One region of the Sulfitobacter sp. IGS-18 genome, then DNA from elsewhere that is predicted to be linked to it. Evidence: riboswitches for the same ligand, from Rfam matches in the RefSeq annotation. Region 1 holds a riboswitch; each other region holds the start of a gene.

Region 1 (5,427 bases):
GCCGATCGGGTTCGAACAGCAGGCCAGGATATAACCCTCCGCGATATCATCCTCCGAGATGCCGCCGTTATGGACCATGTGAACATCGCCCTCGGTCTTGCGGATCTTGCAGGTGCCGCAGATGCCAAAGGTGCAGCCCGACGGGATGTTGAGCCCGCTGGCCTTGGCCGCCGCCAGGACGGTGTCGGTCTGTGCGACCCTGGCAGTGACGCCCGAGGTGGCAAAGGTGATCTCGGCGCTGGTATCCTCGTCCGGCACGATGTCGTCCAGCGCGGGGGCCTCGGCCTCGTTCGGGGTGGGGGCCTGGAAATTCTCCTGGTGGTAGCGATCCATGTCATAGCCAAGACCCTGAAGCGCCTCGCGCACGGTCTGCATGAAGGGCTCGGGCCCACAGCAAAAGACTTCGCGCTCCAGATAATCGGGGGCCATGAGGCCCAGCATCAGCTGGTTGATCTGGCCGCGATAGCCGGTCCAGGGCGCAAAACGGTCGGCCGCCTTGACGATCCAGTGCAGGTCGATGCCCGGCACCCGGCTGGCCATGTGCTCCAGCCGCTGGCGAAAGATGATCTCGGACGGGCGGCGCGCGCAGTTCACAAAGACGATGTCAGGCTCGGTGCCCAGATCGAACATCCAGGTGGTCATCGACATCATCGGCGTGATGCCGGACCCGGCCGAGATGAACAGGTATTTGTCTGACGGGAAATCGGTATGGGTGAACCAGCCCGCCGGTCCCGTCACCTTCAGCCGCATGCCGGGTTCCAGGTGATCCAGCATCCAGCGTGTGCCGATGCTGTCAGCCTGCGCCTTGACGGTGATCGAGATCGACCGCGGCCGCGAGGGCGAGGAGGAAATCGTATAGGTCCGGTGCACGGTGCCGCCGGGCACCGGCAGTTCCAGCGTCAGGAACTGACCCGGCTTGAAGTCGAACAGCGCCCCCGAGGGCGCGCGAAAGGTGAATGTGGCGGTATTGGCCAGTTCGGGGATGACTGACACGCATTCCAGCGGTTCATCGTCCTGCCAGAAGATATTGGACGGATGGGCGATATCTTTCATCGTGTTACTCCGCCGCCATCTGGGTCGGGGTCAGCCGCCGCGACATCGTGTTGCAATACCAGTCGACAAAACCGATCACGCCGGTCTCGTGGATGGGCGAATAGGGACCGGGCTCATAGGCGGGTGAATTGATGCCGCGCTGGTTGTCTTCCACCACCCGGCGGTCCTCGTCATTGGTGGCGATCCAGACCTCGGTCAGGCGCCGGAGATCGTAATCCACACCTTCCACGGCATCCTTGTGGACCAGCCATTTGGTCGTGACTTGCGTTGTCGTCGCCGTCAGCGGTGTGACGCGAAAGACGATGGAATGATCCGGCAGGAAATGGTTCCAGGTGGTGGGGTAATGGTATTTCAGCAAAGTGCCGGCGGTGTCGTCCCGGACCCGCCCGAGAAACTTTGTCACTGCGGGTTTCAGATCCATCGTAAAGCTCTTGGCACCCGGCAGAAGCGGCATCCGCGCAAGGCGGTATTGCATGTCCTCGGCCATGCGGAATTGCGAGGGATAGCCCTGATCTTCCAGCCGGTCGAAATGGGTCTGAAGATGCGGCGGTGTCTCCCCTTCCTCGATGCCGGTGACGGTCGGATCATCGGTAAAGGACCGGCACAGGCCCGGATGGTTGCCGCCGCAATGGTAACATTCGCGGTTGTTTTCCCAGACCAGTTTCCAGTTGCCGTCTTCGATGATGCTTGTCTCATGCGCGACCTTGGCGTCGCTCAGGTCATGCACCGCAAGATAGGGCTGCGCGAGGGCGGCGAAGGCGTCGAAATCGGGCGCTTCATCGGCAAGGCAGATATAGATCAGCCCCTGCAGATCCCGGCAATGGACCGGCTTCAACCCATGCTGTGACGGATCGAAATCAGGCCCCATTTCGCGGGCCCACAACAGCTTTCCGTCCAGGCTATATGTCCATTGGTGGTAGGGGCAGACCAGGTTGGGCGATACGCCCTTTGCCTTGTTGCAGATGACCGAACCGCGATGGCGGCAGGAATTGTGAAAGGCGCGGATCACGCCATCGGAACCGCGCACGATGACCACGCCGTAGCTGCCGACCTGATGGGTGACATAGCTGCCCGCTTTGGTCAGTTCGCAGGCAGGGACGGCGAACAGCCAGTCGCGGTAGAAAATCGTTTCCATATCCGCGCGAAAGACGTCGGGATCGGTGTAGAAGGGTTGTTCCAGCGCATGGCCGGCGCGGCGCCGTGCCAGCAGGTCGCTGAGTGGGTGGGTCATCTTTCTGGTCTCCTGCCGCGCCCCGCGGATCGATTTGGGCAGATGACAGCACAAGACACCGATGGGCCGCAGCCTCTGGGAGGTGCCGCGCGCCAATTCAGTGCCAAGACCGCCACCCGCGGTTGAACAACTTCACCAAGGCTGGTTTCCGGACTTGATCGCAGCCCGTGAGGGCCCGAGGCGCAACGCCTTCCCGGGCTCCTCCTGCCCAGTGGCCGTTGATGCGCCGCATTACGATCTTACCGTTGCGGGGGCAGTGCCGGATTTTCGCCGGCTTCCCAATTCTCGGACCGAAGCCCGCACCTTGTCCTGTGATGATAGGCCGGACGCATGTTTTATGAAGATTTATTTGCGACCAAAACACTCTTGGAAAAGACAGCAACGCATTTTCCCGGAAGGGGAAGGTAAAAAGGCCGACATCTATATATTGACAGTTTGCCTCAAGTTCACCCAATATGCAGTTGCTTTGGTGCCGGCGACTCGTCTTGCCGGTGAAAAGGGAAGCTGGTGAAAATCCGGCACTGCCCCCGCAACTGTAAGCAGCGAGTCACGTCCCGTTACCACTGGTGCATGCCGCACCGGGAAGGGGGCCGCGACACCCGAGCTGCGAGTCAGGAGACCTGCCGGAGCGCCATAGATGACGACCGCGGCGGAGGGCCGGGGCGCGTGTTCCGGTGCCGCTGGCGCCCGATCCCGTGCCCTTGCTTTCGTGCCAACACCATAGTGAGGACAGGGCAAATGACCATTACAGTCTATTCCAAACCGGCCTGCGTGCAATGCACCGCAACCACCCGCGCGCTTGAGATGCGCGGCATTGATTTTCAGCTGATCGACCTGACCGAGGATGCCGCGGCAATGGCACTGGTGCAGGGTCTGGGCTATCGGCAGGCCCCCGTCGTGGTGGCAGGCGATGATCACTGGGCCGGATTCCGCCCCGACAAGATCAGCGCGATGATCTGAGGGCGCGGCAATGGGCGGGCTGGTCTATTTCTCGTCCCGGTCGCAGAACACGCATCGTTTCGTGGGCCGGACCGGTCTGGCGGCGGCGCGTATTCCGCCGGACCCCGAAGCGCCGCTGCCCGCTCCCGACGCGCCCTTTGTGCTGGTCACACCGACCTTTGCGGACGGGCAGGGGCGCGGCGCGGTTCCCAAACCGGTGATCCGCTTTCTCAACATCGCGCGCAACCGTGCGCTGTTGCGCGGGGTCATCGCCTCGGGCAACCGGAACTTCGGCGCGACCTATGCGCTGGCGGGCGATGTGATCGCCAGAAAATGCGCCGTGCCGGTGCTGTATCGCTTTGAACTCGCGGGGACCGACGGTGATGTCGCCCGTGTCCTGGATGGATTGGACAGATTTTGGAAAACGCAACTCTCGACCGCGAACTGACCGACAGCGCCCCGGCCGCAGCGGTGCCTGCCGAATGGCAGGGGCTCGACTACCACGCGCTGAACGCGATGCTGAACCTCTATGACGATCAGGGGCATATCCGTTTCGACGCCGACCGCATGGCGGCGCGGCAGTACTTCCTGCAGCATGTGAACCAGAACACGGTGTTCTTTCATTCGCTGGATGAAAAGCTGGACTATCTGGTCAGCGAAGGCTTTTACGAAGAGGCCGTGCTGAAGCAATATGACCGCGGCTTCCTGCACCGGATCTGGGCGGCAGCCTTTGCCCTGAAATTCCGTTTTCCGACCTTCCTGGGCGCGTTCAAATACTACACCAGCTACACGCTGAAAACGCTGGACGGGAAACGCTACCTCGAACGCTTCGAAGACCGCGTGGTGATGGTCGCCCTGACGCTGGCGCGCGGCAGTGAAGACGACGCGATGCGCCTGATGAACGAGATCATCGCTGGCCGGTTCCAGCCCGCAACGCCGACCTTCCTGAACGCGGGCAAGGCGCAAAGGGGCGAGCTGATCTCCTGTTTCCTGCTGCGTCTGGAAGACAACATGGAAAGCATCGGGCGGGGCATCAATTCGGCCCTGCAATTGTCCAAGCGCGGCGGCGGCGTGGCCCTGCTGCTGACCAACCTGCGCGAACATGGTGCGCCGATCAAAGGGATCGAGAACCAGTCGTCCGGGGTGATCCCGGTGATGAAACTGCTGGAAGACAGCTTTTCCTATGCCAACCAGCTGGGCGCGCGTCAGGGCGCCGGAGCCGTCTATCTGAACGCGCACCACCCCGATATCCTGCGTTTCCTCGATACCAAGCGCGAAAATGCGGATGAAAAGATCCGGATCAAGACTCTGTCGCTGGGCGTCGTCATCCCCGACATCACCTTTACCCTGGCCAAGAAGAACGAGGATATGTACCTGTTCTCGCCGCATGATGTGGAACGGGTCTACAAGATGCCTTTCTCGGAAATCTCGGTGACCGAGAAATACCACGAGATGGTGGACAACCCCAGGATCCGAAAGAAAAAGATCAACGCGCGGGCGTTCTTCCAGACGCTGGCCGAGATCCAGTTTGAATCGGGCTATCCCTATATCATGTTCGAAGACACGGTGAACCGCGCCAACCCGGTCAAGGGGCGCATCGTCATGTCGAACCTGTGTTCCGAGATTCTCCAGGTCAGCGAGGCCTCCGAATTCAACGACGATCTGAGCTACAAGCATCTGGGCACCGATATCTCCTGCAACCTCGGGTCACTCAACATCGCCAAGGCAATGGACGGGGGCGATCTGGGGGGCACGGTGCAGGCGGCGATCCGGGCGTTGAACGCGGTTTCGGAACTGTCGGCGATCGACTCGGTGCCTTCCGTGCGCCGGGGCAACGACGAAGGACATGCCATCGGGCTCGGGCAGATGAACCTGCACGGTTTCCTCGCGCGCGAGCACATCCACTACGGCAGCGCCGAGGGTGTGGATTTCACCAACATCTATTTCGCTACGGTGCTGTTCCACTGTCTGCGCGCATCTAACGCATTGGCGCGCGAACGCGGCCGCAGCTTTGCCGGTTTCGAAGCGTCGAAATACGCCGATGGCAGTTTTTTCGATACCTATGTCGAACGGGACTGGCTGCCCGAAACCGCGCGCGTCAAGGCCCTGTTTGATCAGTTCGGGATCGAAGTGCCCAGCCGTCAGGACTGGAACGCGCTGAAAGAAGAGGTCATGAAGGACGGGCTGTTCAACCGCAACCTTCA
Region 2 (5,427 bases), 400 kb from region 1:
CTTGCAAGGTCGCGCGGTAGACCGCCGCCCCCAGGGCCTCGCCCACATCCGTGTGCAGCCCGGCGTAATCCCCGGGGCCGGCAGGTGCGGCCACCCCTTCGTCGATCACCGGCGTCGGCGCACCTGCGTGGCAATGCTCAGGGCCTCGATCAGCGCTGTCCGCGACAGCCCGGTGTTGAGCCGGACCGCAATGTTGATCGTGCCCCGGTCCCGCGCCTGCCTGTTGACGCGCATCCCCACACGTTCGGCATTCGATAGGCCCAGGGTGGCAATGCAGCGCACAGTTGTCCGGCCCGCCTTTGCGCTCTGGTCGGTGAAACGGGAGACATCGCGCGAGGTCAGAAAGGCCAGGGCATCCTGCATCTCGCGCTCAAGCTCAAGGCTCAGCCAGGGCCGCGCAAGGGAGACGCCGCTCATTCCAGTATGTCCAGCGGCTGAAAGACAAACCCCGATGCCGTTTCTTCCAGAAAGGCGCTGACGCCAAAGGTGTCGCGGACAAGCGCTGGGGTCAGCACCGCCTGCGGTGAGCCGTCGGCGGCAATGCCGCCCTTGTCGACGACGATCAGGCGGGTGCAGTGCCGCGCCGCCAACCCCAGGTCATGCAGTGACACGATCACCGCGCGCGCCTCCGCCGCCAGATCGGCAAAGCTGCCGCGGTATTCCAGCGCGGGGGAGGTCGATTCGCGTCCGTAAAGCGGATTGGAGGAACTGCTGTCCTTCTCGGTCTCAAGCAGCAGGTTCAGCAGATGGCCGGCCTCTGCCACGCTGCGCCCGTCCAGGCCGAAACTCAGCCGGTATTTCAGCGCTTCGGTCCGGGTAAGCGTCGGCGCGCCGCCGTTGAAGGTCGATTCGTGTCTGGTGTTCTCATAGGCCAGCCGATGGGTCAGCCGCCCCTCCAGCATCGCATATTCGCCGTAGACCCCTAGGTCGTGTTGACATTCATTGTCGCCCACCCGCGCGAGACGGATTTTGCCGCTGGCGCCCTGATGTGAGCGCAGCAATGTGATCATTGGAAGCGAACATCCGGGATGGCAGAGGCAAAATCCGCCTCGCCCCGCAGGGGTTTCGCCAAAATTGCCCATTTCTGCGTTACAGCGTCCCGCCTTTACTATAAGGCAAATCACATCGCCAATGTCCCGAGAGCGCGTAGCGCGGCAGGGTATTGGCGCTTCAATTTCAAGGCGGGGCGCGCAAAGAGAGCTTGAAATAGCTGGCTATTCCTGCGCTCTCTTGCCTGGAACTGAGCAATTTTGGACTGAAACGGGTGGGTGACAATGAATGTCAACACGACCTAGCGTCCGTTCGTCGAGGGTGCCGAACTGGGTCGGATCATCCACCACATAACCCGGCGCATCCGGCGCGAAAGAAATGCGGTTGCCGTTGTCCCGTTGCCCAGCTCCAGCGTGGCCGAATAGGTGTCGCCGATCCCGCCTTTTCGGGTAATGATATTGATAACCCCCGCCGAGGCGTTGGAGCCGTAATAGACCGAATGCGGCCCGCGCAGCACCTCGATGCGCTCGATATTGGCGGTTTCCAGACCGCTGAGAATATATTCGCCATCGCCGCCCGAGGCTTCGATCCCGTCGATCAGGATCAGCGTATGGTTTGCCTCGCCGCCGCGCAGGCGGACCTGGGTAAAACTGCTGCCGGATCCGTTGACCGACACGCCCGGCAAGGCGCGCAGGGCGTCCTGCACCGTGGCGATGCCGCGCTCCTCGATCTGTTGTGCCGTGACAACACTCGCCGCGCGGCCCAGTGCCTCGGCCTCGATCGGCGTCAGCCCGCCCGAGACAATGATCTCGCCCAGATCGAAATGATCCTGAGCCAGTGCAGCAGTGGTGAAGTATGGAACGACGGCTGCGGAAGCCAGAGCGGATGCAAGACGCATGAGATACCCTCGGTTGCGACCCCGACGGGCCGCCAGACGTTGAATTGTCTTTTGAGGGATGCCCCCCGCAGACGGTGAAAACACCACAAGCGGAAGCTCCGCAGTCCCGACGCCCCTCGCGCCCGAACAGGGTGAACACCTTGGCAGGTCTCCTGACTCGCGGGTCGTTGCTTGGCCGGACCTTCCCATCACATATGCTGTGACAGTGGTATGCGCCGGCTTTGCTCTCCGCCTACAGTTGCGGGGGCAGTCGTGGATTTGGCCGGAGGGCCGAACCACGTTCCCTATTAACCAGACGGCGAACCGTCCGGACCGAAGTACCCTTTGGATAGCGGCCCGAATCGTTTCGGTAAAGCCTGCATGGAAAAATTCTCTGCGCCGCCCGGCAGGGCCTGCGGCAAAGCACCCCGCCAGGGGCGTCTTTTTACCGCGCTGGCCTATAACGTCAGGGCCGCATCGGCTATGATCGTCCTGCCGCTTTGCAAAGGGATGTGACATGCGCTTGAACGAGATCGTCTTTACGGATGCGAAACCTGTCGAAGGCTATGGCCCCGGCTTTTTCCGCATCGGCGGGCAGGTGATCCATGGCCCGGTGATTGCCGGACCTGGCGGCATTCAGACATGGGCCGGGCTGCAGGACGACGCCGCGCTTCTGGCGCTCAAGGGGCAGGTTGACGTGCTCTTTGTCGGGACCGGCGCCGAGATCGGCCATCTGCCGGAAACCCTGACCGGCCCGCTGGAAGAGGCCGGCATGGGGGTGGAGGCGATGGCATCCCCCGCCGCCTGCCGCACCTACAACATCTTGCTGAGCGAAGGCCGCCGCATTGCCCTCGCGCTGATCCCCGTCTGAGATGCCCGGGCCGTTGTGCCCGCCCCGCCGGGGTGCCGCGCCGCAAATGACCGCTTTTGCACGCCCCGCCAATGGGTTACGCAGGGGGCATGATGTTACGTGTCGATGATCTGACCCTTGCCCGTGGCGGTGTGCCGGTTCTGACCGGTCTCAGCCTTGCGCTGGTGCCGGGTCAGGCGCTGATCCTGCGCGGGCCGAACGGCGCGGGCAAGACTACCCTGTTGCGCAGCATCGCAGGCCTGCAACCGCCGCTTTCGGGCCGCATCGAGGGCGCGCAGGACCGTGTCGCCTATGCCGCCCATGCCGACGGGCTGAAAGCGATGCTGAGCGTGACCGAGAACCTGGCCTTCTGGGCGCGGATCTTTGGCACTTCCGACATCACCCCGGCGCTGGATGCCTTTGACCTGCACGGGCTGGCGGACCGGCTGGCAGGCACCCTGTCGGCAGGGCAGAAACGCCGTCTGGGACTGGCGCGGCTTCTGGTCACCGGGCGGCCGCTCTGGGTGCTGGACGAACCCACCGTTTCGCTCGACACCGGGGCGGTGGCGCTCTTTGCCGCTGCCCTGCGCGCGCATCTGGCACAGGGCGGCGCGGCGCTGATCGCCACCCATATCGACCTGGGGATCGAGGCGCAGGTGCTGGACATCACCCCCTTCCGCGCCAGTGCTGCCACCCGCGCCGGCGCCCGCGACGAGGCCTTTCTGTGAGGGCGCTTCTGATCCGTGATCTGACGCTCGCGCTCCGGGCCGGGGGCGGCTTTGGCCTGGGGCTTGCCTTCTTCCTGATCGTGACGGTGCTGGTGCCCTTCAGCGTCGGCCCGCAGGCGGCGCTCTTGCAGCTCATCGCCCCCGGCGTGCTCTGGCTGGGCGCGCTGCTGGCCTGCCTTTTGTCGCTGGACCGCCTGCTGGCGCTGGATTTCGAGGATGGCACGCTTGACCTGCTGCTCACTGCCCCGCTGCCGCTGGAGGGGGCGCTGAGCGTCAAGGCTCTGGCCCATTGGCTGACCACGGGCCTGCCGCTGGTGCTGGCCGCCCCGGTGCTGGGCGTGCTGCTGAACCTCGCACCGCCAGGCTACCTCTGGCTTGTCGTTTCGCTGGCGCTGGGGACACCGGCTCTGTCGGTCATCGGCTGTTTCGGCGCGGCGCTTACCGTGGGGATCAAACGCGGCGGGCTGCTGCTGTCGCTGCTGGTACTGCCGCTTTACGTGCCGACCCTGATCTTCGGGGCCGAGGTCGCCCGGCGCGGCGCAGGCGGGCAGGAGGTGACCACACCACTGCTGATGCTGGCCGGGATCACCTGCGCGGTGATCGCCCTGATGCCCTTCGCCTCTGCCGCCGTGCTGCGCATGGGGCTGCGATGAGCGGCCCGGCCCCCCATACCCCCGGTCAATCCGTCGCGCCGTCGTCTATTGAGCACCGCCGCGCGGCAGAGTAGGAGTAGCCCATGTCGATCTGGAGTTACGCAAACCCGGTGAAATTTCTCACCCTGAGCGCGCGGGTACAACCCGTGCTCTGGGTGCTGTCGCTGGCCTGTGTCGCGACCGGGCTGATCTGGGGTTTCTTCGGCACGCCCCAGGATTACCGCCAGGGCGCAACGGTCAAGATCATCTACCTGCATGTCCCCGCCGCCCTGATGGCGATCAACGCCTGGTTCATGATGCTGGTCGCCTCGCTGATCTGGCTGATCCGCCGCCACCATGTCAGCGCGCTGGCGGCCAAGGCTGCCGCACCTGTGGGCGTGGTGATGACCGTGATCGCCCTGCTGACCGGCGCGATCTGGGGCCAGCCGATGTGGGGCACCTGGTGGGCCTGGGATCCCCGGCTTACCTCCTTTCTGATCCTGTTCCTGTTCTACCTGGGCTATATTGCCCTGTGGGAAGCCATCGAAGACCCCGACACCGCGGCCGATCTCACCTCGGTCCTGTGCCTTGTCGGGTCGGTCTTTGCCGTGCTCAGCCGATATGCCGTGCAGTTCTGGAACCAGGGTCTGCACCAGGGCACCTCGGTGCCGGTGGCGACAGGCGGGCGCAGTGTAGACGATGTGTTCTTCTACCCGCTGGTGATCTGCATGATCGGCTTTGGCCTGCTCTTTGTCGCGCTGGTGTTCTACCGCACCGGCACGGAAATCCGACTGCGCCGTGCCGCCGCGCTGCGGGCGCGGGCGGGCAGGGCGGCATGATGCCGGAGCTGGGAAAATACGCGGTCGAAGTGCTGTCGGCCTATGCGGTGTCGCTGCTGCTGCTGGCGGTGCTGGTGCTCTGGACCCTGCGTCGGGGCCGCGCCGCACGCGCCACACTGGACGCCGCTGAAAAAGAGGCCGGACGCCATGGTTAAGCCCCTGATGATCGCCCCGCCGCTGATTTTCGCCGCCTTCGTCGCGCTGGCCGCTGTCGGCATGTTCCGCGACGATCCCGAAGGTCTGCCCTCCACCCTGGTTGGCCAGGCTGCCCCCGGCATTCCCGAAGCGGCGCTGGAAGGGTTCCCGCCCGCCACTGCCCGGATGCTGGCATCGGGCGAGGTCACATTGGTGAATTTCTGGGCCAGCTGGTGCCCGCCCTGCCGGGTCGAACACCCCAAACTGCTTGAACTGGCCAAGGCCGGCCTGCCGATTGTCGGGATCAATTTCAAGGATCAGGCAGGCACCGCGCGCAGCTACCTTGAGGATGAGGACAACCCCTTTGTCGGCGTCG
Region 3 (5,427 bases), 730 kb from region 1:
ATCAGATGGCGGATCAGCGTGGTTTTGCCAGCGCCCAGAAACCCGGTGATCACGGTCACGGGAATTTTGCTCAGGTCATTCATTCGGCAGCCTCCAAAGGCAGGGTAAAGGGGGGAACACGCGCAAGGCTCTGCTTGCGGAAAATCACGGGGCGCTCGCGCCAGGGCACCAGCCCGTCGGCACTTGCGGCATAGGCGGCGGCACCGGCCAGGATATCGGGGGCATCCGCCGGGGTCAGACGGCCATAGACATAGGTCCATTTGCCCGGCTCCGACAGCGCCACCGCTGCCCCTTGCGAACAGGCGGACAGACAGGCCACCCCGACGATCTCGACCGCGTCAGGTGCCCCCGCTTCGGTCAATGCGCTGTGCAGCAGCGCGCCGGGCCGGGGTGCATCCTCTTCCAGCACCTCACCCGCGCGGCAGGTGGTGCAGACATAAAGCGTTGCGGTCATTCCACCTCCACCACGGCCCGGGACGTTACCGGCGTGCCCTCCACCTCCAGCGGATGATGATCGTTGCTGTTCAGCGTCACCTCGATCTCTACCTGGCCTTTGGGCAGGCCATCCAGATGCATCCAGGGGCCATAGATCCGGGCCAGCTTGACGCCGTTTGCATAGACATGCGCATGGCCCTGCCCTGGTTGATGGGGCAGGCTGGCGTTCTGCGGCGAAAACTCGAAATTCTCGACCATGACATGCAGGTTATAGCCCGCCATCGGGTCCGGGCTGACCATGATCTGAACCTCGGGCGCGGCATCCGCCGCGACCGCAATCGGCGTCTCGTGCATCCTGGCATGATCCATCCCGCCGGCAGTCATGCCCCCGTGATCCATCCCGCCATGCTGGGCCGCATCCCCATGATCATGCCCGTCAAAAGTGATCCCGTTGCCCGCCGCAAAGGCAAAGCCGAGACCGCCTCCAAAGACAAGGCCGATGACGAAAAGCGCAAGCGTTCTGCCCATCACACCCTCACGCCGCCTGGGCGGCATGCTCCCCTTCGCGCTGCCAGAAATAGCCCGCAAAGCACCCGAGCAACACCCAGGCCGCCAGACCGACGCCGAGCGCACGCGCCGCGAACAGCGCGCCGATCTCGGTCGGGACAGGACCGGTAAAGGTCTCGGGCTCCGGCGCGCCGATCAGATGCGGTGCGGCCAGCAACAGCGCCGCCGCACTCCAGGCCGCCCAGTTCTGGCCAAAGGCCAGCAGCCAGAGCGCCACACAGGCCGCAATCGCCGTCGCAAACCACCAGACCTGCCGCAGGGCCACATCGGCCGCAGCCACACCGGGCACTTCCGGGGCAAGGGTAAATCCGGGGGCCAGATGAAAGGCCACGAAACCGGCCACGCCCCACAGGATACCCCAGCGCCCGTCGATCCGCGCACCGCGGTCCTCGCCAAAGCTCATGGCCGCAACCAGGATCAGCGCATAACCGGTATAGGTCAGCATGGTGAAAATCACGCTCAACCCGTCACGCATCAGGTCGAAACCGGGCAAGGCGGGATGGGCGCTGACCGCCTCTGCGCCGAAATGGACCAGCTCCCCGCTTTCATAAAGCTCCGCATGCAGCAGCACAGGCTGCACAAATACCAGTTGCAGCAGGCCGATGATCGCACCCGCCAAGGCCCCTGCAAAAAGGGCGGAAACCAAAAACCGTGAAGTCATAACGAGATCCTCTTGCTTTCATGGCAACGCGCCGGCACCGACACCAATCAACGCAAACACGCCGCCGAAAATCGGCAGCGCCTCAAGCTGATAAAGGTCTTTGACCGGAACGCGCTGCGTTGTTCACCAGGGGAACCGGGTCACCGCCTGCTTTGACGCGGCTCAGACCTGGTCCCGATGGCCCAATGGGGTCAGTGGCAGGGGAAACCTGTGGCATGGCGCACATCATGCGCGGCATCATGCAACGCGGCGGCCTGAACGTGCCCGGTCAGCGTGATCAGGGCAAGGCCCAGAACGGCGGCAAAGATCGCGGGAACAAAGCGGCTGGCGGTCTGCGACTTGGCAGTCATTGTAGTCATGGTCTTCTCCTTGCCGTCACACCCGACGACCTGTTTCAAGTTTCTCACGCCTGGCAGGTCTCCTGGCTCACGGGTCGATGCCTTTGCCCGCCTTCCCCGACCGAATGGTCAAGTGGCACGTTGGGCACAGACTCTCCGCTTACAGTCGCGGGGGCGGCTTCCGTTTCAGGCTGTGCGGCCCTTACGGAATTCCCTGTTCGGTTCCACACCCAAAGGGGCGCTTGCGGGAACACCAAGCAAGCCCAATGTTGCACTTCGGCCCAGCCAAGGCAAGGCTCATTCACGACAACTCATGCGCCGAATGCGCTTGCCCGCAGCAACGCCTTGCGCTGTCTGGAAACGCCGGCCCCGGTGCACAATCCCCGGTACTCCGGCCCCGGATCGGGTGGTGGCCTGGCCGCACCCGACCATGACGTTTCAATTTCCTCTGGCCCTGCTCTGCCCTGCGGCCCATAACAGGCGGACAACCCTCCCCCTCTGACAGGAGCCTTCGCCGCGTGAGCCGAACCACCCTCGCGATTCTCTATTCGCTGTTTGCGATCCTGTTGTTCGATGGCATGGGGCTGATCATCAAACACCTCTCCGGCAGCTACGGGGCCGCCGAACTTTCGGCCTACCGCAACCTGGTGGGGCTGATCCCGGCACTTCTGGTCCTCTGGACCTCCCGGGACTGGCACGCCAAAGGGCGCAGCCTGCACATGCGGCAATGGAAACTGGCCCTGCTGCGCGGGCTGATCCTGACCTTCGCGCAATATTTCTTTTACCTGTCGCTGGGCATCCTGACCTTTGCCACCGCCTCCACCATCTCCTATTCCAACGCAGTCTTTGTCACCGCACTTGCCGTGCCCCTGCTGGGCGAAAAGGTCGGGCTGGTGCGCTGGGCCGCGGTGCTGGTCGGCTTTGCCGGGGTGGTGATGATCGTGGGACCGGGCCGGGACAGCTTTTCACTGGCGGCCCTGCTGCCGCTGGGCGCGGCGCTCTGTTATGCGCTGACCGCCGTCACCGCCCGGATGATGGACGACGGCCCGCCAACAGCCCTGATCAACCTGTATTCCACCGGCGTCGCGACCCTGGGTGCGCTGGTGCTGACGCTGGCCACGGGCGGTTTCACGCCAATGCAGGACAGCACGGACCTGCTGTGGATTGTGGCGATGGGCGGGCTCGGCGGATTTGCCGTGCTGGTGCTGGTGACGGCCTACCGTATGACTGAACAGAGCAACCTTGCCCCGTTCGGCTATTTCGGCATCCCGCTGGCCTTTGTCCTGGGCTGGCTGTTCTACGGCGAAGCGCCCTGGTCCGAGTTGTTCCCCGGCGCGCTGCTGCTGGCAGGTGGCGGATTGCTGATCATCTGGCGGGAACGGCAGATGAACGCGGCTGGTCGCGAGGTGACCACGCCAAAGTAGACACCCGTGCTCTGCCCCCATCGGCCGGGGCCGTTGCGCGCGTTCTAGACCACAACCTCCTGACGGTCCTGCGCGCCAACCCCGAACACCCGCTTGTAGCGCTCGATCTCTTCGGCCGGGCCCATTGCCTTGTTGGGATTGTCCGACAGCTTCACCGTCGGCCTGCCATTGGCCGCCACGGCCTTGCACACCAGCGAGAAAGGGGCCAGCGCATCATCTTTCACCAGGCCCCTGAAATCATTGGTCAGCAATGTGCCCCAACCGAAGGAGACATTCACCTTTCCGGCGAATTTTCCATGCAGTTCCCGTATCTTGTCCACATCCAGACCATCGCTGAAGATCACCCGCTTCTGGGTCGGATCCTCACCCCGCGACTTCCACCAGTCGATGGCAATCTGCGCGGCCTTGACCGGGTCGCCGCTGTCCACGCGAATGCCTGTCCAGCCGGCAAGCCAGTCCGGCGCATTGTCGAGGAAACCCTTGGTGCCATAGGTGTCCGGCAGGATGATCCGCAGGTTCCCGTCATGCTCTTCGTGCCAGTCCGACAGCACCTCGTAGGGGGCCTGTGCCAGCGCGGCATCATCCTCGGCCAATGCGGCGTAAACCATTGGCAACTCATGCGCATTTGTCCCGATCGCCTCCAGCTCGCGGCTCATCGCGATCTTGCAGTTCGAGGTCCCGGTAAAGGCCTTGCCCAGGCCTTCCTGCATCGCCTGTACGCACCAGTCCTGCCAGAGGTAGCTGTGCCGCCTGCGGGTGCCGAAATCGGCCACGGAGAGGTCGGGGATCTCGCGCAGGACAGCGATCTTTTCCCAGACACGGGTCATCGCGCGGGCATAGAGCACCTGCAGTTCGAAGCGGCCCATCGTGTCCAGCACGGCCCGGCCCCGCAGTTCCATCAGCACCGCCAGCGCGGGAATTTCCCACAGCATGACCTCGTGCCATTTGCCTTCGAAGGTCAGCTCATATTGGTCGCCGCGCCGCTCCAGGTGGTAGGGCGGCAGGCGCAGCCCCTCGAACCATTCCATGAAATCGGGCCGGAACATCTGACGCTTGCCGTAAAAGGTATTGCCCCGCAGCCAGGTGCTTTCGCCCCGGCTGAGGCTGAGCGAGCGGATATGGTCCAGCTGCTCGCGCAGCTCGCCCTCGTCGATCAGCTTGGCCAGGGGCACGTGGTCAGACCGGTTGATCAGCGAGAACGTGACCTCGGTATCCGGTTTGTTGCGGAAAATGGATTGACACATCAACAGCTTGTAGAAATCCATGTCGATCAGGGACCGGACGATCGGGTCGATCTTCCACTTGTGATTCCAGACGCGGGTTGCGATATCGACCATCAGTTATTCCTCAGAACTTCCGCACCCTTGTGGCAAAGACTGCAGGACAGGGGCAAGGCTAAAGGTTAGGATTGAACCATGGATGTGCTTGCAAGCCTCACACCATTGCAGATCCTGACCCCCGTTGTCCTGGCGCTGGCCGCCTTTGGCTATGTCCGCTGCCTGGCCACAGCGCTTTGGCAGACCTTGCTGGGCACAGCCGCGCTGGCGGCGCTTTTGTCGCTGTCCTATCCGTTCATTGCGGCAAATGCATGGGGCTGGGGCGGTGCCGCCGTGCTGGTGCTGGGTGCCGTTGCCCTGTCTCGGCTGGGCCGCCCGCCCGCACCTGCCGCCCCGCCCGGCGAAACTGTCGCCGCCAGTGACCGCAAGGACATCGTGATCGACGGCACCAATGTCCTCTACTGGGATGGCGAGGTGGCGGAACTGGCCAGCCTGCGGCTGGTCGTCAGCGCCCTGCTGAAACGCAAATATGCACCGGTTGTCTTTCTTGATGCCTCATCACGGCACCACCTGAAGGACAAGAGCCTGACGGAAAAGGATTTTGCCAAGGCACTGGGCCTGCCGCAAAACCGGGTGATGGTCTGCCCCGCCGGGACGGAAGCGGATGCTTTCCTGCTGAAATACGCCAGGGAAAACAACATGCCCGTGGTGTCCAACGACCAGTT

Evidence for each region. A riboswitch is a leader RNA that binds a small molecule or an ion and turns the genes downstream of it on or off. The one in region 1 is predicted to bind cobalamin.
Region 2: another riboswitch for cobalamin. It lies ahead of ACWNZ3_RS06495 (TonB-dependent receptor); the one in region 1 lies ahead of nrdH (glutaredoxin-like protein NrdH).
Region 3: another riboswitch for cobalamin. It lies ahead of ACWNZ3_RS01025 (CbtB domain-containing protein); the one in region 1 lies ahead of nrdH (glutaredoxin-like protein NrdH).

Annotation. Positions count from the first base shown of each region.
Region 1 is NZ_CM184556.1:947,094-952,520, forward strand. It holds gene ACWNZ3_RS04620 (FAD-binding oxidoreductase) at 1-1,053, opposite strand, end outside; gene ACWNZ3_RS04625 (aromatic ring-hydroxylating oxygenase subunit alpha) at 1,058-2,284, opposite strand; cobalamin riboswitch at 2,407-2,605, opposite strand; cobalamin riboswitch at 2,735-2,926, shown strand; gene nrdH (glutaredoxin-like protein NrdH) at 3,023-3,244, shown strand; gene nrdI (class Ib ribonucleoside-diphosphate reductase assembly flavoprotein NrdI) at 3,255-3,671, shown strand; gene nrdE (class 1b ribonucleoside-diphosphate reductase subunit alpha) at 3,740-5,427, shown strand, end outside.
Region 2 is NZ_CM184556.1:1,350,707-1,356,133, forward strand. It holds gene ACWNZ3_RS06480 (adenosylcobinamide amidohydrolase) at 1-109, opposite strand, end outside; gene ACWNZ3_RS06485 (adenosylcobinamide amidohydrolase) at 106-417, opposite strand; gene ACWNZ3_RS06490 (hypothetical protein) at 414-1,010, opposite strand; gene ACWNZ3_RS06495 (TonB-dependent receptor) at 1,292-1,888, opposite strand; cobalamin riboswitch at 2,014-2,220, opposite strand; gene ACWNZ3_RS06500 (Mth938-like domain-containing protein) at 2,385-2,738, shown strand; gene ccmA (heme ABC exporter ATP-binding protein CcmA) at 2,828-3,445, shown strand; gene ccmB (heme exporter protein CcmB) at 3,442-4,098, shown strand; gene ACWNZ3_RS06515 (heme ABC transporter permease) at 4,182-4,916, shown strand; gene ccmD (heme exporter protein CcmD) at 4,916-5,071, shown strand; gene ACWNZ3_RS06525 (DsbE family thiol:disulfide interchange protein) at 5,064-5,427, shown strand, end outside.
Region 3 is NZ_CM184556.1:216,905-222,331, reverse strand. It holds gene cobW (cobalamin biosynthesis protein CobW) at 1-83, opposite strand, end outside; gene ACWNZ3_RS01040 (DUF1636 family protein) at 80-454, opposite strand; gene ACWNZ3_RS01035 (hypothetical protein) at 451-963, opposite strand; gene ACWNZ3_RS01030 (CbtA family protein) at 971-1,663, opposite strand; gene ACWNZ3_RS01025 (CbtB domain-containing protein) at 1,855-2,013, opposite strand; cobalamin riboswitch at 2,058-2,274, opposite strand; gene ACWNZ3_RS01020 (DMT family transporter) at 2,520-3,425, shown strand; gene pncB (nicotinate phosphoribosyltransferase) at 3,470-4,762, opposite strand; gene ACWNZ3_RS01010 (NYN domain-containing protein) at 4,841-5,427, shown strand, end outside.